DNA from 4 places in the Lysinibacillus sp. FSL W8-0992 genome. Region 4 is predicted to be linked to each of the others. Evidence: riboswitches for the same ligand, from Rfam matches in the RefSeq annotation. Region 4 holds a riboswitch; each other region holds the start of a gene.
What was found. Region 4 has a riboswitch for thiamine pyrophosphate ahead of NSQ74_RS16225 (ABC transporter substrate-binding protein). Riboswitches for the same ligand answer to the same signal wherever they lie in the genome.
Positions count from the first base shown of each region.

Region 1 (7,611 bases), 2.7 Mb from region 4:
ATTGAAACGGCGGCTGAAGGCGATTTAACTAAAAAAATAGATGAAAAATTTATAAAATCAGATGAAATTGGTGCTGTTGCAGTAGCCTATAACAATATGCTGGACAAAACGAATGATGCCATCCATACGGTATTAAATTCTTCAACATTACTTAATCAATCATCAGATGATGTCAATGAAGCATTTAATGAAATTGTCGCATCAAATCAGGAAGTATCTGTAGCTATCAATGAAATTGCGCAAGGTGCTTCGAAACAATCAGAGGATACGGAAGAAACAAATTATCGAATGATTGATTTATCCGATCAAATTGACGCCATTACAATGCTTTCCAAACAAATGGATGAGCTGTCAATGAAAACAAAAGCTTCTACAGAGCAGGGCATGAAAGAAGTTGAAGGCTTACGTGATCGAAATGCTGAAACAAATGAAATGAATGCACGCATTCAAAGTCAGATGGAATCTTTATCTAGCAACATCAGAAATATCAACCAAATTATTGTATCCATTCAAGGAGTAACGGAGCAAACCAACCTACTAGCGTTAAATGCAAGTATTGAGGCTGCTCGTGCAGGAGAGCATGGAAAAGGCTTTGCAGTAGTAGCGGAAGAAGTTCGTAAACTAGCGGAACAGTCTAAAAACGAAACAGAAGTGATTAAGAAAACGGTAACTAGCATTCTAGAAGATGCGAAGCAAACGGTGTCTGTTATTGCTTCTAATGCTGATTTGATGCAAGCTCAAAATGAATCAGTGCAAAATACAGAGCTTGCTTTTAAAGATAATAATGAGCTTTCTCATTCTATTGCAACGGCAATTAATGACCTCTTGTCAAATCTTTCCCAAATGTTAGAGCAAAAAGATCAGGCAGTTACAGCGATTCAAAGTATTTCTGCCGTTTCAGAGGAAACTGCAGCTTCTGCTGAACAAGTAAGTGCATCTGCTGTGGATCAACAGGCAGAAATGCAAAAGGTTGCAGAATCAATTAACAATATGAACCAAATCTCTAAAGAGCTACAAGAAGTCGTGAATCGATTTAAACTTGCATAATTAAGCTATTGAATTTTCTACAAAGCAAAATGAATATCCCGAGGGAATCGCCAGTAAACCTTCCGAAATCGCCGATAAACGTGGAGGAATCGCCGATACACCCTCGGAAACCGCCGATAACCTTTGAGAAACCGCCGATAAAACTTCTTGATGCTTTTGTAGACACGTTGAGACTGTCCTTTTCCAAGGACAGTCTCTTTTTATGTAAACGGTAGAGCGGAGAGGGCATTGACCCAGTTTGGGAACAGTTTTACTATAGAAAGATGAAAGGGGGGCGCCTCCATGATGTATCTCGGTATGATTTTCTTTAAAATTGTTGCGCCTATTTTAGTGTTACTTGTACTTGGGGCGTTTTTACAGAGGAAATTTCAATTTAATTTAAAAGCGCTATCCCAGCTTATTACATATTGTTTTATGCCAGCAGCCGTATTTGTAAATTTATATGAAACGAGCGTGGAACTATCGGTGCTCGGTGAAGTGGCATTATTTATTGTGCTCTTTATTGGGAGTCAAATGGTGCTTAGTCATTTTATAGCGAAGGGGCTAGGTCTAAAGAAAACAGAGGCAGCGGTATTTAAAAATAGTGTTGTACTCATTAACTCTGGTAACTATGGCATTCCGGTGGCACAAATGATTTTTGTGACACAACCAATTGGGGTGGCCATTCAAGTTATACTCGTTATTTTTCAAAATGTAACGACCTATACATATGGATTATATAATTTAATTTCTTCAACTAAATCAGGTATGGCCATTGTGAAGGACTTCCTGAAAATGCCGATTATTCATGCGCTCATTATCGGTGTGTCAATGAATTTCTTTAATATTGGCATTCCCCAATTTATCCGTATTCCAATTGACCACGTTGCTGATGGGTTTATCGCTGTTGCTCTTATTACGCTCGGTGCGCAACTATCTCAGCTTGAAATTAAATCAATGTTCAATAGAACTGTGTTTGTCAGCTGTTTTACACGACTTGTAGTAGGTCCAGCTGTTGCATTACTTATCATTTTTGTCCTCGGCTTAGATGGCGTTGTGGCCCAATCGCTCTTTATTGCGAGTGCATTTCCAACTTCACGTAATAGCTCGAGTCTAGCTCTAGAATATGATTTAGGGTCAGAAACTGCTGCACAAACGGTGCTTTTTTCAACAATTGTAAGCTGTATTACAGTGACAATCGTAATTTATATGGCAGAAATACTATTTACTTAATGGCTTCCATCTATTAGGAATATCTGTTACACTAGCATCAAACTGAATAGCTTAACTAGGGGAGTCCGATGAGTCGGGCTGAGAGGGAAACGCATTGAGGTTTCTTGACCCTTTGGACCTGATCTGGCTCATACCAGCGTGGGAAAGTTAATGAACTTCGCACTCCTTGAACTTTGCGATAAATGTAACCTTACATGTACAGCCGGATCCAATATTTTTTTGGATTCGGCTTTTTATTTGTAATGCTACTTGTTGGAGTGGGCTAGATTCGGTCCTTTTAATAATTTACGTAAAAGGGAGCGGAATAGTAAATGACAACAGTTAGCGAAAAAAACATGAATATTATGACAAGCTTTGAAGGAAGTAAAAAAGTATATGTAGAAGGATCACGTCCAGATATATTAGTGCCAATGCGTGAAATTAAGCTAAGCCCCACAACGGGTAGCTTTGGTGAAGAGAATAATGCACCTATACGAGTTTATGATACGAGTGGCCCTTATACAGATCCAACTTACAAAGTCGATATTACAAAAGGTTTACCAGCTTTGCGTCGTGCGTGGATTAAAGAACGGAGCGATGTAGAGGAATACGAGGGACGTACCATTAAGCCCGAGGATAATGGATTCCGCAACGCGGATGACCCGCGCATAAAGGAAAATGTTTTTCCAAAGCTTTCTCGCAAACCTTTACGTGCGAAAAAAGGCTGTAATGTGACACAGCTTCATTATGCAAGACAAGGAATTATTACGCCAGAAATGGAATTTATAGCGATTCGCGAAAATTTAAAACCAGAATTTGTACGTGCAGAAATTGCGGCAGGGCGTGCTATAATGCCATCTAATATAAATCATCCGGAGGCGGAACCGATGATTATCGGCCGTAACTTCCACGTGAAAATTAACGCCAATATTGGAAATTCAGCTGTTACTTCATCCATCGCTGAGGAAGTTGAAAAAATGACATGGGCAACACGATGGGGTGCTGATAATATTATGGATTTATCTACTGGGAAGCACATTCATACAACTCGCGAATGGATTATTCGTAATGCTGCTGTGCCTGTTGGAACAGTGCCAATTTATCAGGCGCTTGAAAAGGTAAATGGCGTTGCTGAGGATTTAACGTGGGAGGTGTATCGTGACACGCTAATCGAGCAAGCTGAACAAGGGGTTGATTACTTCACGATTCACGCAGGTGTGTTGCTGCGCTATGTACCGCTTACAGCTAATCGTGTAACGGGTATTGTTTCGCGTGGAGGTTCAATTATGGCACAGTGGTGTCTATTCCATCATCAAGAAAATTTCTTATATACTCATTTTGAAGAAATTTGCGAAATTATGAAAACGTATGATGTTGCCTTTTCGTTAGGGGATGGATTACGACCTGGCTCAATTGCAGATGCCAATGACGAGGCGCAGTTCGCAGAGCTTGAAACGCTAGGGGAGTTAACGCAAATTGCTTGGAAGCACGATGTACAAGTGATGGTAGAGGGACCTGGGCACGTGCCAATGCATCTTATTAAGGAAAATATGGACAAGCAATTAGAAGTTTGTAAAGAAGCGCCATTTTATACATTGGGTCCTCTAACGACGGATATTGCTCCTGGCTATGATCACATTACATCAGCAATTGGCGCTGCAATGATTGGCTGGTTTGGAACAGCGATGCTGTGCTATGTAACACCGAAGGAGCATTTAGGGTTACCAAATCGAGAAGATGTTCGTGTAGGTGTTATCACATATAAAATTGCGGCACATGCAGCGGATTTAGCTAAAGGTCATCCTGGTGCACAGCAGCGAGATGACGCTCTTTCAAAGGCTCGCTTTGAGTTTCGTTGGCGCGATCAATTTAATTTATCGTTAGATCCAGAGCGAGCTGTAGAATATCATGATGAGACTTTACCTGCAGAAGGAGCAAAAACGGCACATTTTTGCTCGATGTGTGGTCCTAAGTTTTGCAGTATGAGAATTTCTCAAGATATTCGTAACTATGCTAAGGAAAAAGATTTAAATACGACAGAAGCAATCCATCAAGGGATGCAGGAAAAGGCAAAAGAGTTCAAAGATACTGGTAGCAGACTGTATCAATGATAAAGAACAGAGGCGTTAAAGTTTTCCCTTTAGTAATAAATAAAATGGAACAAGAGCGCAATAGTTAATGGTAGTGGATGCGGTGCCTGCACAGAACATAAAACGCAATGAACCACTCACAAGCGAGTTGTAGCTTACAGTGTGAAGAGTGGAAAGTGTCCTCCGTAGTCATAACAATGTTCATAGCAAAAAAGTGTTAGATTGATTGCAGTCAATCTAACACTTTTTCTTTTTTTGGCTGGCTATTAAATTTTAAATTTATTTATTTCTTCTTGAAGGGTTGTTGCCTCATCACTTAATGATTTTGCAACAGCGTTAACCTCTTGAATAATTGATGTTTGCTCTTCAATTGCCGCAGCTATCAATTCGGATTGCTGTGCCGCATTTTTTGCCACAGATGACATTTCATTGACCGATGCAGCAACCTCTTCAGTAGCGGCAGAAATTTGCTGTGTGGAAGCTGAAACGTCTTCAATTTCAGATGCCATATGTTCAATTGCGTCCATTATTTCATTAAAGGCAGTTTGTGCATTATGAATGTATGTAACGCCTTCATCAACTTTTTGTACTGTGACGCTCACAGCTTTTTCTACTTCTCTTGTGTTTTGCTGAATATTTGTAGTTAAATTGATAATTTGGTTGGCGGATATTTTTGACTCTTCAGCTAGCTGACGTACCTCATCAGCAACGACTGCAAAGCCTTGTCCGTGTTCGCCTGCACGTGCAGCTTCGATGGCTGCATTAAGTGCAAGTAGGTTGGTTTGATCGGTAATATCGGTAATAACTTTCGTGATATTTTCAATTTCAGCCGATTGTGAACTTAACTGTTTAATGAGTTCGTTTGTCTTATCTGAGGATTGCTGAATGACCATCATCTGATTTTCAGTCGTTTGCAACATTTTTTCGCCGTTATCGGCAACAGTTTGTGTATCAATTGCCTTTGAATGTAGCATTTGTGTAGCTTCAGCGATGCGTTGGACACCACGAGCTGTTTCGTCCATAGCGGTAGAGGTATCCTGTCCAGTAACTACAGCTTGGTTACCGTCCTCAGCCATGATTTCTATACGTTTTGCAATATTGCTAGAAGTAAGAGAAACTTCCTCTGTACTTGCCGACAATTCTTCAGAGCTAGAAGTCGTGTACTCAATATTTTTTGCGACATTATCAATAAGTGAGCGTAAATTAGTTTTCATGACATTAAATGAATCAGCCAAATTTCGAATTTCATCTTTTGTTTTTACTTCTACATCTTCCTGTCGTAGATCTCCGCTAGCAATTACATTTGCTGCTGTGGCTAGTTTATTAACGGGAATTGTAATCACTCTTGTCATAATGAACGTAATTATAAAGGAGAGAATTATAGAAGTAGCAGCGAGGATTAGGATGATATTCGAGCTTACAGATTCTGCTCTTGACGACTCTGCACGGGCTAGTTGTATTTGCTCCTCTTCATAAATGGCAATCTCGTGAATTGCTTGTTGAATTGCCTCTCTTGCAGGATGTGCTCTTGCTCTAAGAATATTGATAGCAGATTGTACATCATCTGGGTTATATGTATTGATAATCTCTTGTGCTGCATTTTCAAAAATGGCTTGGTTCGTTTTAATAATGTCCATTTGCTGTTGTGTTGTTTGGCTAGTAAACATTTTGTCCAGCTCTGTTATTTTAGCTTGGATTATTTGTTCTTGCTCCTCGAGCTTTTGTATTGTTACGTCATCTGGTTCAAGCATATATGAACGAAGATAGTTTCCTTGCAAAGCAGCAGCGATAAGGATTTTATCGACTTGTATAAGTTTATTAACACGGTTTTCAAATAATTCTTTATTCAATTTATCGATGTTATTCAGTTGGTAGTAGGATATTGAGCAGATAATTAGTAGTAAAAGAATAATTGTACCAAATCCAATATAGAGTTTTTTTCTGATAGACATCGTTCTTTTCCTCCATTCCAGTTTTGTTGTATTAGTACGCAACAATGTCAGGATATCTTATCGTTATTTAGAGTATGAAAATAATATGAAATTGTGGAATTTATCGATAGATATAAATGTTAATAAAAACACCTATATGACAATGGGGGATTTACGAATCAAAAAGACAATAACTATAGGTGAATTTAATCGTTGAATTCCACTGTGTTACATTATCAGTGAGTGGGGGAGATACCTTCCAGAACGAGTGGTGGCACTTGGCTCCAATCAACTGAATAGTAAACGGAATATTACAGTATCTGTTTTTGTGACAGATGAGAAAGCTTTAGAACGAAGGAAGATTAAAATATGTAAGATAGTCTTCCATTATAGCTGCTTGTTATAAAGCTTATTGGGAAAACTCAAAGGAACTAGCAATTAAACGGAGTAAAAATGACAAAAGGCATCGAGAAGTTAATTCTCGCTACCTTTTGTCTACTTGCCAGTGACGGCAAGCAATATTGGATATCAATAAAGTGGAATATTAAATGTTTGCTACTTGTTTTACTTCTGGTTTTACTTCTTGTTTTACATATGGGTTTGAAAGATTCATTCCATCTAATGAAAGACCCATCGCTTTTGCTACACCTTCACCGTATGCAGGATCAGCTAGATAGCAGTGTAGGATGTGACGACGTTTAATGAATTCTTCAACAGTAGCCATATCGTTTGCTGTATTTTCGAATAAGCGTTGTTGTTCTTCCGCAGATAAAAGACGGAATAATTTACCTGGTTGCTCGAAGTAGTTATTGTCATCTTCACGGAAGTCGTGGATATCTGCATGACCATCAATACGTAATGGTGGCTCTTTATAGTCTAAATTGTGCTCCCATTCACCATAGCTGTTTGGTTCATAACTTAAAGTAGAACCAAGGTTACCATCAAAACGCATAGCGCCATCGCGGTGGAATGAACGGAATGGGCATTTTGGTGCGTTTACAGGTAGCATGTGGTGGTTTACGCCTAAGCGATAGCGAGCTGCATCTGCGTAAGCAAAAATACGTGCTTGTAACATTTTGTCTGGAGAGTAGCTGATACCAGGCACAATGTTAGATGGTGCAAACGATGATTGTTCTACTTCTGCAAAGTAGTTATCAGGGTTTTTATTTAACTCGAATTCACCAACTGGAATTAGTGGGAAATCTTTTTTATACCAAACTTTTGTTAAATCGAATGGGTTATATGGTAATTCACGAGCTTGTTGTTCTGTCATGACTTGAATGTACATTTTCCATTTAGGGAAATCGCCTTTTTCAATTGCTTCATATAAGTCACGTTGTGATGATTCACGG
Region 1 is NZ_JBBOZQ010000001.1:515,101-522,711, reverse strand. It holds gene NSQ74_RS02465 (methyl-accepting chemotaxis protein) at 1-1,047, shown strand, start outside; gene NSQ74_RS02460 (AEC family transporter) at 1,330-2,259, shown strand; TPP riboswitch at 2,307-2,421, shown strand; gene thiC (phosphomethylpyrimidine synthase ThiC) at 2,571-4,349, shown strand; gene NSQ74_RS02450 (methyl-accepting chemotaxis protein) at 4,595-6,280, opposite strand; gene NSQ74_RS02445 (catalase) at 6,804-7,611, opposite strand, start outside.
Region 1: it holds a riboswitch for thiamine pyrophosphate, as region 4 does, so the genes downstream of both, thiC (phosphomethylpyrimidine synthase ThiC) here and NSQ74_RS16225 (ABC transporter substrate-binding protein) in region 4, are expected to answer to the same signal.

Region 2 (7,611 bases), 1.2 Mb from region 4:
TACAGGTCAAAAGGATAAAGGAGGTCGCGTACGATGAGCAAACTCTCAACATCTGCAAAAGTGTATTTAGCGATTGTTTTTATCGTCCTGTATGCACCTATATTTTACTTAGTCTTTTACTCATTCAATAGTGGGGATTCCATGACTAACTTCCAATCCTTTACATTGGACCATTACAAGGCAGTTTTCGAGGATTCAAGACTACTCGTTATTTTAATTAATACGGTAATTGTTGCACTGCTTTCTGCCCTTATCTCGACAATTATTGGCACATTAGGAGCAATTGGTATTGTTACGGTAAAAGATTCGAAAATGCGCAATACCCTACTTTCTTTAAATAATGTGTTAATCGTTAGTCCAGATGTTATTATCGGCGCAAGCTTTTTAATATTATTTACAATGGTTGGCATTAAACTAGGCTTTGCTTCGGTATTATTAGCCCATGTAGCGTTTAGTGTTCCTATTGTAGTACTTATGGTTTTACCGAAATTGCTAGAGATGAATAAGTCGTTAATTGATGCAGCTTTAGATCTTGGCGCTTCAAAAAAAGATGTCATGATGCGCGTTATTTTACCGTATATCCAACCTGGTATTTTTGCAGGTTTCTTTCTCGCTTTAACTTATTCATTGGATGACTTTGCCGTAACATTTTTCGTAACAGGAAATGGCTTTAGTACATTATCTGTTGAAATTTACTCGATGGCTCGTGCAGGTATTTCTTTAACGGTTAACGCAATTTCTGGTTTAGTATTCTTCGTAACTATATTAGTTGTAGTCGGCTATTATTTCTTTACAAGCCGTACAAGTAAAAGAACGGGGGGACAACAATGAAATCTTTAATTCAAGCTACTATCGCTATTCTTGTCGTTTCCGCCCTTTTAATGTACGCTGCTGACGCAATGAGTGCGAACGGTGGTAAAAGTGGTAAAGATACATTAACGATTTTTAACTGGGGAGAATATATCGACCCTGATTTGCTAAAGCAATTCGAAAAAGAAACGGGTATCCATGTTATTTACGAAACATTTGACTCCAATGAGGCAATGATGACGAAAATTAAACAAGGTGGTACGGCTTACGATATTGCAGTGCCGTCTGAATATATGATTGAAAAAATGAAGGAAGAAAACTTACTACTTCCGTTAGATAAAACGAAAATACCTAATTTTAAAAATATCGATCCGTATTTTCTCGATTTACCATTTGATGATAACAATGAATACTCTGTTCCTTATTTCTGGGGCACAGTAGGTATTGTCTATAATCCAGATTTGGTCGGTGACTTAGATTTCTCTTCTTGGGAAGATTTATGGGACCCATCGTTAAAACGTAAAGTCTTTTTAGTAGATGGTGCACGTGAAGTTATTGGCATGGGCTTAAATAGTCTTGGTCATTCCCTTAACTCGTTAGATGACCATGAGTTACGTCAGGCTACAAATAAACTAATTACACTCGCACCAAACGTTAAAGCAATCATCGGTGATGAAATTACACCTTTAATGATTAATAACGAAGCGGCTGTCGCTCTCACATGGTCTGGTCAAGCAGCAGATATGTTATTTGAAAATGAAGACTTAGACTTTGCTGTTCCAGAAGAAGGCTCAAACTTATGGTTTGACAATATGGTTATCCCGAAAACTTCAAAAAATGTTGATGGTGCACATGCTTTTATTAACTTTATGTTGAAAGCGGAATCTGGTGCTCAAAATGCTGATTATGTAGGCTATTCTACACCTAATATTGCAGCGATGAACTTAATGGATAAAGAAGTTGTAACTGATGAGCGCTTCTACCCTTCCGAGGAGCAACGCAAAAAATTAGAAGTATATAAAAACCTTGGTCCAGAATATTTAGGCAAATACAATGAATTGTTTTTAGAATTTAAAATGAGTATTCGATAAATACTAAAGAGAAAAAACAATATTTTTCTCTCTCAAAGAGTCGACAAAAGGCATCAAAAGTTCAAATACTTGGTGTCTTTTGTCATTTTTTCTTTTGATAGTTCTAATAGAGAATTTCACTTCCGATATGTTCAGTTAATTGGAGCGGAGGGCGGCGACTCCTGCGGGAACGCACAACACGTAAGCCGCAAAAGGCCGCGCGCCAGCGAGGGTTGCAGCTTACAGTATACCCGCAGAAAGCGACCGACCGTAGCGGAAATCAGCGGTATTATTCATAGGAAAAAACAATATCTCTGTTCCAATCACCAGGTCATTCATCTACGACTATAATCCAATAGCCAAGCAATATTTCTTTATGATAGACTGGAGTAATGTTTCAATAGAAAAAAGGGGGGTATTCGATGACCCAGCAGAAGTCTAACAAGGCGGCTTTGTATATTTTAATGTTTAATATGTTTATCGCAATGGGGAGTATCGGAATTATTATTCCTGTTATGCCAAAGTACTTACATATATTTGGTGCAGCAGGACAAGTTCTTGGCATGTTAATTGCAACGTTCGCCTTTGCACAATTCATTTTTTCTCCAATTGCTGGGAATCTTTCGGATCGATATGGTCGAAAAAATTTGATTATTTTTGGTCTGATTGTAACTGGTATTGGGCAAATTTCGTTCGGGCTATCTACAGACGTATGGATGCTTTTTGTTGCTCGATTCTTAGGAGGTTTAGGTTCTGCCTTTGTAGCACCTCCAATTATGGCGTTTGTAGCAGATATCACAACGTATGAAGAACGAGGTAAAGGAATGGGCATGTTAGGTGCCGCTATGTCTCTTGGTTTTATGATTGGACCAGGTATTGGTGGATTCCTATCTAAAGTTAGTTTGCATTTCCCATTTTTTATGGCCGGAGGAGCTGCTATTATTGCCTCTATCCTTTCATTGTTGTTATTACCTTCTACAAAACCAAGTGCAGCTCAGAAAGCACAAAAGCAAGACAATCTCGTGAGGCAGATGGCACGTTCAGTCCAAATGCCATACTTTGTTATGTTGGTTATTATGCTAGTGTTCTCGTTCGGCATCGCCAATTTCCAAACGACATTATCATTATTTGTGACAGACAAATTTAACTACACACCTACCGATATTGCGATCATTTTAACTGTCGGTGGCGCATTTGGTGTTGTTGTGCAAATGTTCATCATAACACCACTCTTTAAACGCTATGGGGAAATGAAAGTTGTATTAGTCAATTTATTTATTGCTGCTGTAGCTATTTTCCTAATATTATTTGTTTCTGGCTTCGCACTTATTTTAGTTGTCGCAACGATTTTCTCAACGGCAACAACACTGATTCGCCCAGCCGTCAACACACTGATTTCTAAACTTGCTGGCAATGAACAAGGTTTAGCCGCTGGACTTACCAATGCCTATATGAGCCTTGGAAATATGATTGGTCCTGCACTTGCGGGTCTTTTATTCGATTGGAATATGAACAGTCCGTATATATTTGGGGCAATTATTTTAATGACATGCTTCTTACTAGCGCTTATTTGGACATTGAAAAAGGCGCCGCATCTTATGCAGCCTGATATAAATTAGTCCATTGACAATTATTTGTAATATGGTACATTTATTATCGAAAAATTAAATCGTTTAACACCACTAGGGGAGTCTTTACAAGGCTGAGACGTATATGCTCATATACGGACCCTTTGAACCTGATCTAGTTCACACTAGCGGAGGGAAGTGGCGACGCTTGCTTTCGTGTAATTTAAAATGCAAGGCCGCTTCCTTTCGTGACAAGGAAGCGGCTTTTTTGTATTCATTAGACAGTGCTATCGGCGATTTTGCGAGGTCTACCGGCGATTTGTCCGGTTTAATCGGCGATTTCGGAAGTTCTATCGGCGATTTCTCACATTTTACCGGCGGTTCACTGGGTTCTTTCGGCGATTCATCGCACAAAACTAAAAGGAGTATCTATCATGTCTATTCGAAAACTAACTACGATGGCTTTATTAGTAGCTATTGCAGTAGCAGGCTCTATTTTTGTCTCCATTCCAACTGGCATTGCACGTGCTTATCCTGTACAACATGCGATCAACGTCATCTGTGCCATTCTATTAGGTCCTATGCCTTCCATCGTCGTTGCTATAGTTACATCATTGATTCGTATCTTAACAGGCACAGGCTCTCTTTTAGCGATTCCTGGTAGCGTCATCGGTGCGGCATGTGCAGCCTTTGCTTATAAATACAGTCGCAACAACTGGCTAGCTGGTGTAGGTGAAGTATTTGGCACTGGTATCCTTGCCTCATTAGTCGCTGTACCATATGCGCAGTTATTAATGGGAACGTCCGTAGGAGCATTATTTTTTATGCCTGCATTTTTTACATCTAGTTTAATTGGGGCATTTCTTGGTATTATGATTGCTAGCAGTCTAAAGAAAACCGCATCGCATCTTCTTATTACGAAGTAGCTATGTTTATAAAAAAAACGATAGCACACGCTTTTAGCAATGTGCCATCGTTTTTTAAATTAAGAGCGTTTTTTCATCCCTTTTAATAACTGTGCAACGTTCGTGTCTTCCGACTGTACAGTTGCTTCTTCTACAGACTTTTCTTTTTGTTTATGCCTTGTTATGAAGCTCCAGCCAAAGCGTCGAATCGTAATATCTACGAAGAATAATAGCATCCCCGTTAATAATAACCATGTTGCAATATTTTGGCGCTCTGCTCCTTTGTTAGTGAACTTACGGAACACATCTTGCGGTTCTTTCAAGACAGAGCCACCAGTTTGCTTCGTTAGTTGCTCGACAAGTGTATCATTCACAGGACGTAATTCATATTCTGCACTGTACGGTACGCTTAGTCCAGCCTGGTAAATCGCCTGTTCTTCGTCAGCAATACGGAAAAAAATCAACCCTGGTTTAGCTTGGACAACTGCACGTACTTGCGAAGCAGAAATCGTTTCAAGCTGCAAATCAAGCTCCTCGCCAGATTCATCAACAGCGACAATATCTAAAAAGGCAGCTTCATTTGTCGGGTCCGTAATGATAAATGAGCCATCTGTATCAAGACGTACATCATAGGCTACATCATTATAACTTGGTAGCATTTGCGAAATAATTGTTTGCCAAAATGATCCCCATCCTTGCCATCTTGCCCAGTCACCAGCCCATTTCCCTGTCGAATCTGATGTGAAAGCGAAAGTTTTACCAAGTCCATATTGCCATTGAGCCAATACAGGGTCTTCCTTCTCGCTTTCGGCAATCACAGCAGCTCCCTGCTTCGCTGTCGTACCAATATATGCATTCATTTGTGGCACACCATTTGCAAAGAGTGCATTCCATCCAGCTGCATTATAAATTGTAGGGTAAAATGGATTGTCTTCTATATAAGTACGGGAAATCATTGCTGTCTCACGTGATAAAATTGAAGGAATTGTTTGTTCATCAATGACATCATAGAAACGACCACTACCCATTTCACTTAATGACTGTAGTAAGTTGCCATCTGCATCTTGTCCAATCGCCACTGTAGAAAGTGTAATCCCTTGTTCCTTACCATTTTCAATTAAATCCTCATAATTGCCTGATTGCGACTGTCCATCAGTTAATAAAATAATATGCTTCCTCTGCAATTTTAAATCTGCCAAACTATCATATGCCGCTGCAAGTGAACTATATATTTCCGTACCACCACCTGGAGTTACCGATAAAATCGTATCGACTGCTTCCTCTTTATTACCAAGCGGTCCAGTTTCAATGATTTCCCAAGGTCGATCATCAAAGGCAATAAACCCAAGCGTATCCTCATCGCGTAACATTTCAACTGATCGTGCGGCCGCTTCTTTCGCTAGCTCTAATTTTGAGCCATACATACTTCCTGAACGGTCAAGTACGATGACAAGTCCTAGCGATGGCAATTGCTCTTTACCCTTTATCTCCATCTCAACAGGTAATAATGTTTCAATCGGCGTTTTAAAATAGCCACCCAAGCCGAAGCTATTTTCACCGCCGACCATTGTAAAGCCAACACCAAAGTTTTTGACTGCCTGCTCAATAACGCCCATCTTCGCTTCACCGACTAAGTGTCCAGGTACATTATCAAAAATTATAGCGTTATATTGCAAATAGCTAGAAAGTTCATTTGGTAAGCTTGCTGCATCTATCACATCATAGGAGATTGAATTCGCCCCTAGCGCTGCAGCAATTGGTGATGTCGTATCGTAGCCATTAACAATGAGTAAATGTGGCTCACTTTGCACCATTGTAATACTTGTTAATTTATTATTTTCAAAAATAGCATCTTGTCCAACTTGCACGTGTGCCTCATATTTTACAAGCCCCTCTGCAGTTGCCGTATGTTTATATGTGAAAACATTTGAACCTTGTGCAAGTTCTACAGACTCGCGATGAATGAGTTTGTCATTTTCGTACAGTAATAGTTCACCTTGTCCTGCAGCTGTAGCATTTACTTCCGTAACAAGCTGCTGCTGTTCACCTACGTAAGCTACTTGTGGTGTGACAAAGCTTTTTAGCGACACATCATTCGTCACACTTTGATGAAATGGAATGACATCTACACTAATATTGGAGCCCTTTAGCTTCGTTGCAAAATCTAGTGCGCTCCCTTGTGTCTCATTGGCATCTGTTAGTAAAACAAGTCTTGTTGCCTTTTTAGGATCGACAATACCTGTAGCAAGTTGAAGACTTTGCTCAATATTCGTTTGGTCTGTTCCTTTGACTTCAGTAAATTTGGGAACTTCCTTTAATGATTTCGATAAAATCGCTTCTGTTTGGAGAGTTGATGAAAAAGAGTAAATCCCTGCAAGTTGTTCATCCTTTTTCGATTTCAAACTTTCCTCTATAAAACTAGTCATTTCCGCTTCTGTGTTATTCATCGAAGCAGAACGGTCAACTAAATATAATACTTGCTCGTCCTTTACTGGTAATAAAATATAGGGCGCTGCGAGTGCAAAGACCAAACAACCGATTGCTATTACACGAATGCTCATTACAACAAGATGACTTTTTTTCAGGCGCATACGCTCTTGCCAATAAGTCCACCCAAAGTACATAAACAATGGCACTAATAACAATAAGGCTAATGGCGTATCAATTCGTAAATCCACGACGTCGTTGCACCTCCCACTCTGCTACAAGCAAACATAAAATAATGAGTATTAACCAAGGGACAAATGAAGCCTTTGATACTTCTTCTTTGCCATTTTGCTGAAGCTCTCCAAGCGTATAGCTCGTCCCTTCTTCTATCACACGTTCAGGTGCCTGTAGTTGCACGATAAGACGTTTTTCTTCACTACTTGAGCGAGCCATGTAAATACCTGGCTGCATCGGTGCAGTTAATAAACCGTTAGTGATTGACGATAAAAATTCATCGTCCTGAGAATAGACACTCCAATCTCCTTGTGCTAACGCAACTGAACGTTGCTCATTTGGTGCGAAAATGCCAAGAGATCCTACTGATTCAGATAATTGTTGTTCCGCACTCCATAAAAATAACGGGAACGAAGGATATAATGGCCAATCCGTATCTGCAATATCAGCTAGAACGATAATATCCCCTTGTGGTGATCGTTGAATAAATGGTTTATCACCTACTGTGGCAATTGTTTTATAGCCATCAAAAGCAGGATACAGAGCACTTACATAAATATCATTTAACTCACTAAATGCAAATAAAGCATCGCTCGT
Region 2 is NZ_JBBOZQ010000001.1:4,397,383-4,404,993, forward strand. It holds gene NSQ74_RS21920 (ABC transporter permease) at 1-37, shown strand, start outside; gene NSQ74_RS21925 (ABC transporter permease) at 34-831, shown strand; gene NSQ74_RS21930 (ABC transporter substrate-binding protein) at 828-1,901, shown strand; gene NSQ74_RS21935 (MFS transporter) at 2,303-3,499, shown strand; TPP riboswitch at 3,555-3,662, shown strand; gene thiW (energy coupling factor transporter S component ThiW) at 3,883-4,374, shown strand; gene NSQ74_RS21945 (VWA domain-containing protein) at 4,434-7,031, opposite strand; gene NSQ74_RS21950 (vWA domain-containing protein) at 7,015-7,611, opposite strand, start outside.
Region 2: it holds a riboswitch for thiamine pyrophosphate, as region 4 does, so the genes downstream of both, thiW (energy coupling factor transporter S component ThiW) here and NSQ74_RS16225 (ABC transporter substrate-binding protein) in region 4, are expected to answer to the same signal.

Region 3 (7,611 bases), 1.8 Mb from region 4:
ACATTTCATTTGCCGCTTCTATATACTCAGGTGTTTTCTCACGATTTCTCCAGTCTTCATCTGTTAACTTCCATGATTTATACGGATCCTGCGCTCGCTCATTAAAACGCTTTAACTGCTCTTCATCTGACACATGTAACCAAAATTTTATAATAATGTAGTCTCCAGCAGTTAATATCTTTTCAAAGTTGTTAATCTCTTCATAAGCACGAGACCATTCATCTTTTTTTGCAAATCCTTCAATACGCTCTACTAGCACTCTTCCATACCAAGAACGATCGAATATAGCGATTTGTCCATGTTGCGGTAACTTTCTCCAAAAGCGTTGCAAATAGTTATAGCGTAGTTCGTGAGGCTGTGGAGCTGAAATTGGATGGACTATGTAACCTCGTGGGTCTACACGTTCAATTAGACGTTTAATGGCCCCACCCTTACCTGCTGCATCCATTCCTTCAAATACTAAAATAAGTCCGATTTTATTGTTTAGTAAAAATTGCTGTGCATTTAACATTTCGTATTGAAGTACTTTTAATTTCTTTTTATATAATTTTTTATCTAGTTCAATCGATAGGTCAAGATTTTTAAGATTTTGAGCCATAAAAATTCCACTCCTTCAAATTGGTTATTTCTATTGTACTAAAGAAATATTTGGATGCATATTCAAATGGTAAAATGTAGATTTTTTAATGCAAATTCATATGATACATTGTAAGGGTTTTCCGCTATAATAAAATAGATATTATGTGACAGTCATATACTTATTTGTCTTTTCCCTATACAATTTAACACGAAGGGAGAGGAATCCTTGCCTAAGTTTATTTTAATGACAATAACCTTTATTGTCTCACTCATCCTAACCTTTTCATCCTATTTCATAAAAATAAATGGTCAATCTTCGTTAGAAATCTCAAATCGTTTTCCCGTAATGTTTGCACCTATTAATATTAGTTATATGATATGGATATTAATTTACATTTTACTCGCATATTGGTTAGTTATGAATTTTCAAAAGACATCTATTAAACAGACTGTTCTCTTTAGCAATGTATGCATTTTACAGGCGCTCTCTATTTTATTTTGGCATTATGAATTATTCATCGTATTTTTCTGTTGTTCTGTAATTTTAGTATTGTACTTGTTTATCCTTTACAATACTTATCCGCATACAAATAATGCTTTAACTGGCCGTCTGCCCATTTCAATTTATTTTGCCTGGTCTACATTTATCATGATGACAAATGCAAGTTTTACGCTAACATCTTATGAATGGCATGGTTTTGGACTTAGCAACCCACTTTGGGCAGTTATTTTACTGTCAATCGGTGTAGCCATCGCCTTACATATTCGCTATTATCATTTCGATATTGTTTATCCTAGCGTGTTTATATGGGCTTATATTGGCATTGCATTCCATAACCACCTTGATGAATTACTTGTGACGACAGCGGCTCTATTTTTATGTGGCGTCCTAATCGTTGGTATCCGATTTGTCAAAAAAAAACCTGCTCACCGAAAATAAATCGGTAAGCAGGTTTTTCATTTAGCCTTGTTTATCACTTGGCTATTTTATGCTTCATCTAATGAAGTTAAAATGATTGGTTTATCTTTTGTAACAATAATTGAATGCTCAATTTGGGCAACTAATGATTTGTCAGGTGTAATAAATGTCCAGCCATCACCAGCTTCAACGATATGTTCTGCTTTCGCAGAAATAAACGGCTCAACTGCTAGCACCATACCTTCTTTCATAATTGTTGAATCCCAAGCATCGTAATAATTTAAAATATGGTTTGGCTCATCATGTAATGAACGACCTAATCCATGACCTGTTAAATTCATAATAACAGTTAAATCATTTGCATAAGCTTCACGCTCTACAGCTTTCCCAATTTGGTTTAATTTAGAACCTGCTTTTACTTTTGTCATAGCGCGATCAAAGGCACTTTTTGCTACGTGACAAAGTTTTTCTTTATCCTCGTAACCTTCCCCTACTACAAATGAAATACCTGTATCTGCAAAATAGCCATTTAGTGAACCGGATACGTCAATATTTACAATATCCCCTTCTTGTATAACACGTTGTCCTGGAATACCATGGGCAACTTCCTCATTGACACTAATACAAGTGTATCCTGGGAAATCATATTCTCCTTTAGGACCAGAAATAGCTCCTGCTTCAGCAAACATGCGGCCTGCAATTTCATCTAATTCAAGTGTTGTCACACCCGGTTTTGTAGCTTCCTTCATTGCCTCACGAATTTCTGCACAAATGCGACCAATTTTTTTAAAGGCTTCAATTTCTTCTTGCGTTTTTACAATCATTTTTAACGTCCCTTTCATCTAATATCTATTCATTAATATAACATAACTTTATATGTCCATAACGCCAAACGCTTTAATTATTCTATGCTAACATTATTTCATAAGTACCATGCAAATAATAATTAGGCCTTTTTTGAAGTTCTTCGACTAAAAAATATTGACCAAATAACGTGGAAACCTTGGATGATAAAAAAAATAGCATACTAAGTAACACTTAGCATACTATTTTCTCTTTTAGGACAGTCTTATAGTGTTTAAGATTTTCGCTGCATTAATTGTGGCGCAGCTGTAAATAATAGCACAGCAACAATGGCTGTTAAAATTGTTGCTGGAAGCATGTATGTTCCATTGTAAATGATTGAATAAATCCATGCGTTTTGCTCGCCTGCATACTCTGCAAAGAATACTGCACCTGCAAATGTGTGCGCAAGATAACGTAGGAATCCAGCTAACAACGTACCAATGACAATATAAACGGCCATTTTCTTTTTATTTAAAGCTGTTGCCGCTTTTAATACAGGTTCACGAACGATTGCCGCTAAACCTACTACGGTAAAGGCTACCCCGTAATCTAGTAATCCTTGAAGCCAGTGCACAATATAAGCACCAAACATTGTTTGCATAACACCAATCAATAGCCCGGTTGTGAGCCCTGACAAGAGACCCCAACGAAATGCTATTAAGATGATTGGTACCATTACTAAGCTTACCGAGCCACCTTGTGCCCATACTTTAAAGGAAACTTGATCGAGTACAAGTCCTACCGCTGCGAAAATTGCAATTTCCACCAGCATGAGTAATCTTTTTTTGTCCATATTATTATTCTCTCCTTTGTTCCGATGTAGGATACAAGAGCAGGAATAGAAATCATTTTGATATGCATGTCAATCCGGCATAAAAAAACGATGCCAGGACAGAGCCTCACATCGTAAAAGTGTCGGTTTCTATCCACATCCCTACGCAAGCGTTAACTTACAGGTTCGAAGAGTAAAGGCATTACGTGCCCAGTCTCAGCTGACATCATCAGCTCCCCTTGTGGTCGTTACATCTAATTTTTTTGTTGAACACCCTCATTGTACGCAAACACTTTTGCAATTACAACCTTTTCAACATTAATTTTTTTGAAACTTTCGAGTTTTCTATGCGTAAATAATTAAAAAGGAGGGACTACTATGGAGAATCCAAAAATTTTATCTGCCTTTAGTTATCTCAGTATTTTTTTTGCACCATTTATCGTTCCGTTAATCGTTTATTTCGTGTCAAAAGATAGCGATGTCAAGAGACACTCCATCAAAGCACTTATTTCTCATTTAATACCGTTTGTCTTTGGTATCATTTTCTTTATCGTCTTTATATTTTCTACTATGTCATTAAACACGTTTGATCCTTCGTCTAATGGGAATACATTTATTATCATATGGTTTGTATCTTTTGGTATTTATTTACTCGTTTCATTAGGCATTGTCATTTGGAATATTGTCCAAGCTGTACGAGTTATTCGTTAAAATTTAGTACTAAGGAGCTGTCGTATTCATGAAAGTATCGAAAGTAGTTAAAACTGCTATAAAATTAGCGCCCATCGTTATTCCGATTGTCAAAAAAGTGGTCGCAGCAAAAAAAGGAACAACTCCAAACGTAACGACACACAAAAAATAATAGCCAATGGGCTCCTATAACGTAAAAACCCACTTCGCTTTCCTGCGGCGCAACAATCTGTAAGCCGCAGGAGGCTTCGTAGGTTTTTACTTTGTTATACATAAATTGTTTGAGTGACTGGCACTCTTTTGTGGTCTAACCCTACTCCCAGTGCCCTAAGAATTCAGAATTGTTTGAGTGACTGGCACTTATTTTACTTCAAAATGTGTTGTACTATGTCCGCTCAGCGTTTTTTCAACGTGTAATACTGCCGGCATAGCAGCCTTTAATTCGGCTACATGTGAAATAACACCAATCATTCTTCCAGAGTCTTGTAAATCAATTAGCGTATCAATCGCTTTATTTAACGCTTCCTCATCCAATGAACCGAAGCCCTCGTCAATAAACATTGTTTCAATACGAATATTACCTTGGAAGCTTTGAATTACATCGGCCATACCTAATGCAAGACTTAATGATGCATTAAATTTCTCCCCACCTGATAATGTTTTGACATCTCTTAATTGATCTGTATACGCATCATAGACATCCAACCCAAGCCCACTTTGCTTCGCATGTTTCTCTAACCGATCGGAACGACGCAGTTCAAACTGTCCATTCGATAAATGGAATAAACGAATATTTGCTGCCGCAGTGATTTTATCTAAATAATTAATTTGAATATACCGCTCAAAGGAAAGTTTTTTCGGATTTTGACCATTCAACACTGTGTAAAGCTCTTTTACACGACCTGCTTCTTTTTCAAGGACACGGATTTCCTTTGCCGTTTCCTCTACTTTAACAATAAAGTCAGCACATGCCTTTGCATAGCTTTGCGTTTGTTGTAAGGTTTTAAATGCTTCTTCATATGTGGCACGGAGCATCTCAAGCTTTTCTTCTAATACTGTTAGATTTTGCTTTTCTTTTCCTTCAAGATGCTTTGCTCCATCCTCCATTTGTTGCTGTAAGGAATGTAGTTGTAAGGCATAGTCACGACATGCTTTACGTAAATCATCAATTTGACTAACGCTACGCTTTGCAGAAGCATAGTCTTCATACGTTGTAAAACCAACATCTTTCATGCTTACTAAAAACTGTTCACGCTTGTCATTCAGTTTATTTAGCAATTCCTCATATGCGGTTTTAGCTAGTTCTTCTGCCATTGATGCTTTATTTGTTGCTTCCTTAGTCGTTTGTAAGTTTTGTTGTATTGCGTTCCAAGCTGACTGTAACGCCATTTTTTGCGATCCCACATCTGCAATCGTTTGTTTTAAAGCTCGTAATGACTGTACATGTTCGGGTATTTGCTTTTGCTGTTCTTCTACAATCGCTTGCTGTTTTATTAACTCTTTCGATTGCTCTGCAAAATGTTGCTCTAATTGTAATTGTTTCTGTTGTAGCTGTTCATTTTTTTCGTGTTGCCCTTTTAGCTTAGCTCGCGCGACGGACAGTTGGTCATTCACTATTTTTAAAACAGTCACTTGTTGTTCAATAGCGTGTAAAGAAGTTGTCAGTTCTAATCGATCAGCTATTGAAATATGATAAGCATCTACTTGTTCAATTGCCTCTTGAAGCAGTTTTTTAGTCGATTTTAACGTCGCCTCTTGTTCCAAATATTTACGCTCAATTGCATTGGTCATCGCTCGTAAAGATTCTAGCTCCGCTTCATCTACTACTTCTAACGGTTCTCTATGTGTTAGTTGATGTGTTGTGCTACCGCAAACTGGACATGGATCTCCGTCCTTTAACTTAGCTGCTAATATACTTGCCTGACCGGTAATCCATTGTTGCTCTTTTGTTTGCAGTGCTTGCTTACTTTCTTTGTATTGTTGATGTGCATTTGTAACAGCTTGCTCAGCTACTTCAATCGCTCGCTCATATTTTTCAATTTGAGCTAATAGTGTTACTTGCTCTTTCAGTAATGGAAGCTGTTCTAAATAGCCTGCATATGGTTCCATCTGTTTTTCATATTGCTCAATCGTTGCTGTTAATTGTCGAACTTGCATTTGTTCTTTTTCTAAAATATGAAGATTATCAGCTACTGCACGCTTGGAACTTTCGACAAGCTGTTCTGTTATTTCTAATTGCTGCTGATTACTTTCAAATGCCTCAAATTTCGGCACTAATGCTAATAGCTCTATTTCGCGTTGCAATATTTGCTGACGCTCAGGCTCTTTTGCTTCTTCCTCTGTATACAATTGTTGCGATTTCTTCAGTTGTTCTACTGCATTTTGGTGATTAATTGTAGCTTGCTGATAAAGTTGTTCTTTTCGATTTTGCTCTGTCCGTAAATCTACACACTGTTGTTCAAGCATAATGAGACGATTTGCTTGCTCTGCTAACTGTATTTCCTGTTCCATAGCTGTATACTTTTCTCGTTGTTGCATCAACAATTGCAAACGTGCTTGTCGTTGTGCCTGTTGATCGAATTGTTCATTGAGCGCCTTTGCCATACTGTAATATTCTTGTTCTTTTTGATGATTTGCATAAGCTTCTTCATAGCGCATTTGTTCCGTTCGTATACTAGCACTATAAAAGAATTGCTCCTCTTCAAGGGCATTTTTTAGCTGATGCATATTGTCGGTATTATTGCTTATACAAGTAAATAGTGTTGATGATCTGTGTGGTAAAACGCCTGCAATCTGCCCAAGTAAATGCTCTTTTAATTGCTGGGCACGTTCTAAATCCTTTTCTGCTTCTTTTCTTTTTAGATCTAGCTTTTTTGTCATTGCACTGAAACGATCCGTTTTAAAAATCTTACGTAAAATCACTTCTTTATTGGTTGAATCTGAAGTTAAAAGTTTGCGAAACTCTCCTTGTGGCAACATTACAATTTGACTAAATTGATCTTTTGTTAGTCCTATAATCTCCAACAACTTTTTATCTACTTCATTTGTTTGCTGTTTTTCCACAATACTAAAGTCAAATTTACCATCCTTCATTTCTGCTAACTCGACTTTTTTTCCTGTAACACTTTTATTTTTTGCTTTAATATGGCCCGGCTGACGTACAATTTGATAAACTTTACCTCTCATTTCAAAAACCAATTCCACTGAAGTGTAAACATCATCTGCAGCAAAACCGCTTCGAAGCATCGCTGTATCCTGACGATCTTCTCCGCTTCCTGATCCATAAAGTGCATAACAAATGGCATCAAAAATAGTCGTTTTACCAGCACCTGTTTTTCCTGATATAGCAAATAACCGATATTCACCAAGCTGTTGGAAATCAATAATTTCTGTATGTTTGTAAGGACCGAAAGCAGTAATAGTTAACTTGAGTGGTTTCATCGAACTGCCTCCCGTTCCTCTTCTAATAATTCCTGTAACATTTCTATAAATAAACGTTCAGTTTCTGAGTCAGGCTGTTCACCCAAAATATCAGCATAAAATCCTCGAAATAAATCAATATCCTCTACTTTTTCCATTTCAATTGCTTGTACTTCATGGTTTTCTTGCATTCGTGACGCTTTTCGTTCAATATGCATCGCATGAGGAAATACTGTACGAATTCGCTCCATCGGTGAAGCGACTGGTGTGGCGTCTGTTAAACGTACGAAAACATAATCTTCACATGGTGGTAGTTTTAATAAATCGTCCATCGAGCCCTCTACCACTCGTAGATCACGTCTTGGCACAAGTTTTTGTTTAGTGA
Region 3 is NZ_JBBOZQ010000001.1:1,427,753-1,435,363, reverse strand. It holds gene NSQ74_RS06900 (polyphosphate kinase 2 family protein) at 1-598, opposite strand, end outside; gene NSQ74_RS06895 (hypothetical protein) at 806-1,519, shown strand; gene map (type I methionyl aminopeptidase) at 1,567-2,322, opposite strand; gene thiT (energy-coupled thiamine transporter ThiT) at 2,577-3,137, opposite strand; TPP riboswitch at 3,259-3,366, opposite strand; gene NSQ74_RS06880 (DUF4870 domain-containing protein) at 3,495-3,827, shown strand; gene NSQ74_RS06875 (hypothetical protein) at 3,856-3,978, shown strand; gene NSQ74_RS06870 (SMC family ATPase) at 4,167-7,247, opposite strand; gene NSQ74_RS06865 (exonuclease SbcCD subunit D) at 7,244-7,611, opposite strand, start outside.
Region 3: it holds a riboswitch for thiamine pyrophosphate, as region 4 does, so the genes downstream of both, thiT (energy-coupled thiamine transporter ThiT) here and NSQ74_RS16225 (ABC transporter substrate-binding protein) in region 4, are expected to answer to the same signal.

Region 4 (7,611 bases):
GAATCGTTCTCGATATAAGATTTAACTTCTTCAAAATTTTCGTCATCTAAATTAGATTCCACTTTTTCAATTATTTTTTCGGAAGCGATATTTGTCCCTAAATGCCATACAGCATAGCCAGCTGCTCCGAGTAAAACAAGAAATACTACGGTAATTTTTAAAAGCTTTTTCCACTCCTGACACTTTGAATAAAGCACAAACTCTCAAAAATCACGAAGAAAAAATGTTTTCTATAATTAGTTTAATTTCAATTATAACTAAATGACACATAGCAACTATCTTTTCAAAGGGCGATGGAAGTTATATCGTGTTGTATGGAGAATAACTCTTTTTTAACTTGTTGGTTTTGCAAAAGATTAACTGTTTCGTATTGAAGAATTTTTGATGTTCCAAATTCCATGCATATTCTATTTGCAAAAGTCATGTTGCAGAATACTTGTATAGTCCAATAGAAGCTCATTTTTATCAATTACGAAAATACTAGCTTGTCATTTTACGATAGATATGGGTATAATAATCAACGAAAAGTTCATAAGTTAAGAATGTAGGGGGGCTGGAAGTTGCCAGCTGAGATTGCGTCCGTTTAGATGCTGACCCTTTGAACCTGATTTGGCTCGTACCAGCGTAGGGAACATCTATTCAAAAATATTCGTATACTATTTTTTGATACCGTTTGCAAACGTCTGGGATAACTCCTAGGCGTTTTTTTGTTTAGGATTCATTATTCCGCCTAAAACTAGGAGTAATCTATTAGAAGCGATGCAAATGGCCTAAGAATACCTTTTCTGGTGAAAACATTCAATCGTGAACACTTTCAAACTACTAGACTTGGAGGACACAGCATGAAAAAGTGGTTTTTCGTTCTTGTTGCTGCATTATTAACATTAGTTGGTTGTAGCGAAAAAGAGGACAAAGAGGAAACAAGCACATTGAAAAAGGTATCCGTTGTACTGGACTGGACACCTAATACAAATCATACAGGACTTTATGTTGCGAAAAAGCTCGGCTACTTTGAGGAGCAAGGCTTAGACGTAGACATTATATTACCTGGTGATGCGGGGGCAGATCAACTTGTTGCATCAGGCAAAGCTCAGTTTGGCGTTAGCTACCAGGAAGGTATAACGCAAGCACGTGTTCAAGACGTGCCTCTTGTATCGATTGCAGCAATTATTCAGCATAATACATCTGGCTTTGCATCAGATGCTTCAAAAGGCATTACATCACCAAAAGATTACGAAGACAAAACGTATGGTGGTTGGGGAAGCCCAATAGAACAAGCTGTTTTACAATCTCTAATGCAAAAAGAAAATGCTGATATAAAGAAATTAGATATCGTGAATGCAGGAGACTTAGACTTTTTCACAATGATGCAGAAGGATATTGATTTTGCTTGGATCTATTATGCTTGGACAGGTATTGAGGCGGAGCTTCGTGGAGAAAAATTAAATATGCAGTATTTAACAGACTATAGTGAGCAACTTGATTATTATACACCTGTACTTGCAACGAATGAAAAGATGATTAAGGATAATCCTGATGTGGTAAAGGCATTTGTTGCAGCTACTACAAAAGGTTATGAGTATGCCATTGAGCATCCTAGTGAAGCAGCGGATATATTGCTTGAAGCGGTACCTGATTTAGATAAAGCACTTGTGCATAAAAGTCAGGAATGGTTAGCAAACAAATATCAAGATGATGCAGCGCAATGGGGCGAACAAAAATTAGCAGTTTGGGAAAACTATGCGGACTGGATGACAAAGAACAACGTATTAGAAGGCGAATTTCATGCAGATCAAGCTTTTACAAATGATTTCTTACCAAAGAAAGGGGCAAAATAAATGGCTAATTCATTAATTAGTGTACAAATTATACCTAAAACAGAAAAATACGAGGATGTGATTCCATTCGTTGATGCGGCGATTGCGATCATTGATGCTTCAGGTGTGCGCTATGAAGTGCAACCACTAGAAACGACAATGGAAGGTGAACTGTCTACCTTACTCCAAATTATAGAAGAGATGAATAAAAAAATGATTGAATTGGGTGCTATTAATGTTATTACGCAAGTGAAAATTTTATATCAACCAACTGGCATTACAATGGGGACGTTGACGGAGAAGTATCGAGGATGAAACAAGTAGTAACGAAAGGAAGGTCGATTATTTTTATCGCCTTCCTGTTAGTTATTTGGGAAGTCGTTATCCGTTTGGCTGACATCCCACATTGGCTATTACCAGCGCCGAGTGCCATCGTTACTGAGGGTGTTCACTCTTATAAAACGTTCATGCCCCATGTGTTCGCTACTATACAGCTAGCGGTACTTGGCCTTGCTATTGGTATATTTTTCGGCTTGAGTGTTGCGATATTATTACACCGTTCAGCGACGGTACGGGCATTTGTGTATCCGATTTTAATTGTGTCACAAAATGTGCCTGTGCTTGTCCTTGCACCTTTATTAATTATTTGGTTTGGTTTTGGGCTGTTACCGAAGCTGATTATTATTTGTCTCGTTTGCTTTTTTCCTATCGTTATTGCGGCAATGGATGGATTTCGTCAAACGTCATCTGAGCTTAAGCATTATTTTGCAATGATAGGTGCTACAAAAGGTCAAACATTTTGGAAGTTAGAATGGCCATTTGCCTATCCGTCTATATTTTCTGGTATAAAAATTGCAGCGACATATAGTGTAATGGGGGCTGTCATCGCGGAATGGCTTGGTGCGAAAAAGGGGATTGGTGTTTATATGACACTTGCCCAATCATCGTTTCGGACGGATCGTGTATTTGTGGCGATATTTGCGATTGTATTGTTAAGTTTATTGTTGTTTGGCGTTATTCGTTTTGTTGAAAAGCTAGTTGTAAAGGGGAGGGGATCACATGCTGAACATTCAAGACATATCTAAATCCTTTGGCTCGCTTGAAGTAGTTAAAAACTTATCCTTTACAGTAAAGGAAGGAGAATTTGTGGCAATCATTGGTCCCTCTGGTAGTGGTAAAAGCACTCTCTTTCAATTAATAGGAGGTATAACGCCTTTGAATCATGGTGCTATTTTGTTAAATGGAGACGACATTCAGCAAAAAACAGGCACTATTGGTTACATGCCACAGCAACCCTGCTTATTACCGTGGCGGACAATTTTGGAAAATGTCACAATTGTAGAAGAATTGCAGCATCGACCTAATATAGAGCTTGCAAGAAAATGGTTAGAAAAGGTTGGCCTATCTTCTTTTGAAAATGCTTATCCTCATGCTTTATCAGGAGGCATGCAGCAACGTGTATCATTTCTGCGAGCCATCGTCAGTGAGAAACCAATTTTATGCTTAGATGAGCCGTTTTCAGCGCTTGATGAGTTTACAAGATTAGAAATGCAAGCATGGCTGTTATCGATTTGGGAGGAACATAAAAAATCTATCCTGTTTGTTACACATAGTATCGAAGAGGCGTTATTTTTAGCAGATCGCATTATTGTTTTAACAAAACGTCCAGCTACTATTAAGGAGGAAATAATTGTTCCGTTTGCACGACCACGATCTGAGGAAATTCGCCATAGTGCGCAATTTACACAATTAAAACAACAACTTTTCCATTACTTAAAAGAAGAAAAGGACGATGCATATGTTGATTGATGCACATATCCATTTAGATCAGTATAAGGAAGAAGAAGTGCCTCTGCTACTTGAAGAAGCACAATATGTCATTGCGGTGAGTATGGACTTGCAATCGAGTAAAAAAACGCTGAAGTTAACGACATCATACGATAAGGTTAAGGCAGCATATGGTTTTCATCCTGAACAATCTTTACCAAGTGACGAAGACAGACAAGCTTTATTTGATTGGATACGGCTTCATGCTAATGAGATGATTGCAGTTGGAGAGGTCGGGTTACCTTATTATCGCAGACAAGCTCAGAAGATTGATGAGCAGCCTTATATACATTTATTAGAACAATTTATTAAATTGGCTAAAGAGCTTCACAAACCGATTGTGTTACATGCTGTTTACGAAGACGCTTTAATCGCATGTGATTTACTTGAGCAACATGGTGTGACGAAAGCACATTTTCATTGGTTTAAGGGAAGCGAAGAGGCGATTGTGCGCATGATACATAATGGCTATTATATTTCAATTACACCTGATTGTGTTTATGAAGCAGAAATTCAAGCATTGATTAAAAGATATCCATTGGAACTCATGATGGTTGAAACGGATGGTCCTTGGCCTTTTGAAGGACCATTTGACAAAGCTCGTACTTCGCCGTATATGATGTCTAAAACCATTGAAGTTATTGCAACTATTAAAGGCTTAACAACACAAGAAGCGGCAAAAATTGTAACACGAAATACGAAGTTATTTTATAATTTATAAAGACACGACAAAAACAGCCACATCTAGTACGACGAATCGTCTACATGTGGCTGTTTCCTATGCTTTGTTCTATTTTGTTCTAATGTAGCACGCTTCGTTTTAGTAACGCGCTCATGTGTACTGAAAGGGGAAGTTTGACGCTTTTTCTCAACGTCTTTACCTTGTGTACGTTTTAAATGCAAACGCTTCTTTTTAGCCTTAGATTGTGCCATGATAATACCTCCATATAATATTACCAATATATTACCGAAAAAGGAGAGAAAAGTAAAACCTCGTAAGCCAATGCCTACGAGGTTTTTAGTCATAATATTAGTGAGATACGTCTTGCACTGAAATACCAGTGTTTGCTTTAACATCAACTTCGCGGTATTTCGCATCATCAGATTCTTTAGAAAGTAAAGTTCCGATGAATCCACCTAGGAAACCAAGTGGAACAGAGATAAGTGCTGGATTCGTTAACATAATTAACGGTTCACCAACGAAGATTGCTTTTCCTTCAACTGGATTCCAAATGTTTGGTGATACAGCTACAAGTACTAAAGCAGAAATTAAACCTGTTAACATCGCTGTCACTGCACCAGTAGTATTAAAGCGTTTCCAATAAATTGTGTAAATAATTACTGGTAAGTTTGCAGAACCTGCAATACAGAATGCTAGTGATACTAAGAACGCAACGTTTAGCGTTTGTGCACCAAGAGCAAGAAGGATTGATACTATAGAGATAGTAATAGAACCGATACGAGCAGCAAGTACTTGCTCTTTTTCTGTAATTTTACCTTTTTTAATGATTTGACCATAAATATCATGTGATAGGGCAGATGCACCAGAAAGTACAAGACCTGCTACTACCGCTAAGATTGTTGCGAATGCTACCGCACAAACGAATGAGAATAGAATGTCGCCACCAAGTGCTTCTGCAAGAAGTGGAGCAGCCATGTTACCAGCCGCGTTAGCAGCAATAATTTTATCTTTACCAACGAATGCAGCTGCACCGAATCCTAAGAAGATCGTTAATACATAGAAAATACCTACGATCCAAGTAGCCCAAATTACTGAAGAACGAGCTGTTTTTGCGTCTTTTACAGTGAAGAAACGCATTAAAATATGTGGAAGACCCGCAGTACCTAATACAAGTGCGATTAACATCGAAATTGTATCAATACCGTTTGTATACTTAAGACCAGGATTTAAGTATGCAGCACCGCTTTCAGTAGCAGTAGTCATTTCTGAGAACATATTTGTAATACTGAAGCCGAACTCTTTTAACACTAAAAACGAAATAATGACTGTACCTAACATTAATAGACAAGCTTTAATAATTTGTACCCAAGAAGTTGCAGTCATACCACCGAATAAAACGTAAGTCGTCATCATAACACCTACGATTAATACTGCAACCCAATAGTCGATTCCTAGAAGTAATTGAATAAGTGCGCCTGCACCAACTAGTTGTGCAATCATGTAGAATAAAACAATTGTAATTGTACTTAATGCTGCTGTACCACGAACTTTTGAACTGTTAAAACGTGCTGTAATCATGTCAGCTAATGTAAATTTACCAAGGTTACGTAATGGCTCAGCTACAATATAAAGAACCACTAAGTAAGCTACTAAATAACCGATAGAGAAGAAGAATCCATCAAATCCGAATAATGCAACTGCACCAGCGATACCTAGGAAAGAAGCTGCTGATAAGTAGTCACCAGCGATTGCTAGTCCATTTTGCCAGCCAGTTAAACCGCCACCTGCAGTGTAAAAGTCAGTCGCAGAAGAAGTACGTTTAGATGCCCACCATGTAATAATTAATGTAAGACCAACGATTGCTACGAAGAAGAATATTGCTATTGGGCTCATAGGCGGCCACCTCCGTTTTCATATTCAGCGATAATTGCTTTTGCTTCTTTGTCATAGCTATTTGCTTTCGCGACATATAAGTGACATAAGCACCAAGTCATAATGAATAATCCTGCTGCGTAAATCCATACCCAAGTAACTTCCCCAAAAGCTTTTTGGTGTAGGATTGTTGTGTAAGATGTAAGAATCGGAAGCAACAGGTAAGCTGCTAAGAAGAATACAGTGATTGACCAAAGAAATGCGTTCTTCTTTTTTACAAGTGCTTTAAACGATTCTTGTTTTGCAATTGCATCATAATCAATTACAATGCTTTTGCTTGCTTGATTGTTCGCCATAAACATTCCCCATTTTGTGTTTATTTTTACTGCTTAAATACTGAATTTTGCTACTTTTGTGAATTCACATCTTAATTTTATGAGACAGTTCACAAAATTGCAATACATTTCAGAAAAATTATGGAAAAAAAATTTCTTTAAAAATAGTCTTGAAACAGAAAATACATGACAAAGCCTAGAAATTAAAGGGTTTTAGAATATTCAGATAAATCAACGAAGTTAGGATATTACTAGCTTCTTGACAAAAATGAGGATGTAATAACCGAGAAAAAATGCGTTTTTTCCAGAAAAAATAAACACTATTTCTCTAGTGGAAAATGGATATTTTCTTAAATTTGGAAAATAAATAGTATTGTTCAATAAGTAAAATGTTTGAATTTTTATAGTAAAAAAATAAAAAAACCCGACCGAAGTCGAGTTTTTTTATTAATAATTGATGTTTGATTACGATAAAAGTCTATTAATGAGAAATATCTGAAACTGATACACCTGTATTCGCTTTCACACGAATTTCTTTGTAAATACGATCTGCTTCAGCTTGAGACACTTTACTTGCAGAAAGAACTGTACCTAAGTAACCAGCAATAAAGCCTAACGGAATCGTAATAATCGCAGGAACTGCCAGTGGCACTAATGGATTTCCAACAAAGAGTGCAGCGCCTTCTATTGGACTCCAAACATTCGGACCCATTGCGCCTAAAACTAAGCAGGAAACTAAACCTGTTACCATTGCAGTAACTGCACCAGTTGAATTGAACTTTTTCCAGTAAATTGTGTATAAAATAACTGGTAAGTTAGCAGAAGCTCCGATACAGAATGCAAAAGATACTAAGAATGAAACATTTAAGCTTTGAGCAAATAATGCAAGAATAATAGAAACAATGGCAATAGAAATAGAGCCTGTACGAGCAGCTACAACTTGTTGTTTCTCAGTTAATTTACCGTTTTTAATGATCTCACCATATATATCATGAGAAATAGCAGATGCACCTGTTAATACTAAACCAGAGACTACCGCTAAAATTGTCGCAAAAGCGACAGCGCAGATGAATGACAT
Region 4 is NZ_JBBOZQ010000001.1:3,211,504-3,219,114, reverse strand. It holds gene NSQ74_RS16230 (hypothetical protein) at 1-197, opposite strand, end outside; TPP riboswitch at 537-648, shown strand; gene NSQ74_RS16225 (ABC transporter substrate-binding protein) at 843-1,838, shown strand; gene NSQ74_RS16220 (thiamine-binding protein) at 1,839-2,132, shown strand; gene NSQ74_RS16215 (ABC transporter permease) at 2,129-2,902, shown strand; gene NSQ74_RS16210 (ABC transporter ATP-binding protein) at 2,877-3,626, shown strand; gene NSQ74_RS16205 (TatD family hydrolase) at 3,616-4,365, shown strand; gene NSQ74_RS16200 (hypothetical protein) at 4,389-4,577, opposite strand; gene NSQ74_RS16195 (solute symporter family protein) at 4,675-6,219, opposite strand; gene NSQ74_RS16190 (DUF485 domain-containing protein) at 6,216-6,554, opposite strand; gene NSQ74_RS16185 (solute symporter family protein) at 7,015-7,611, opposite strand, start outside.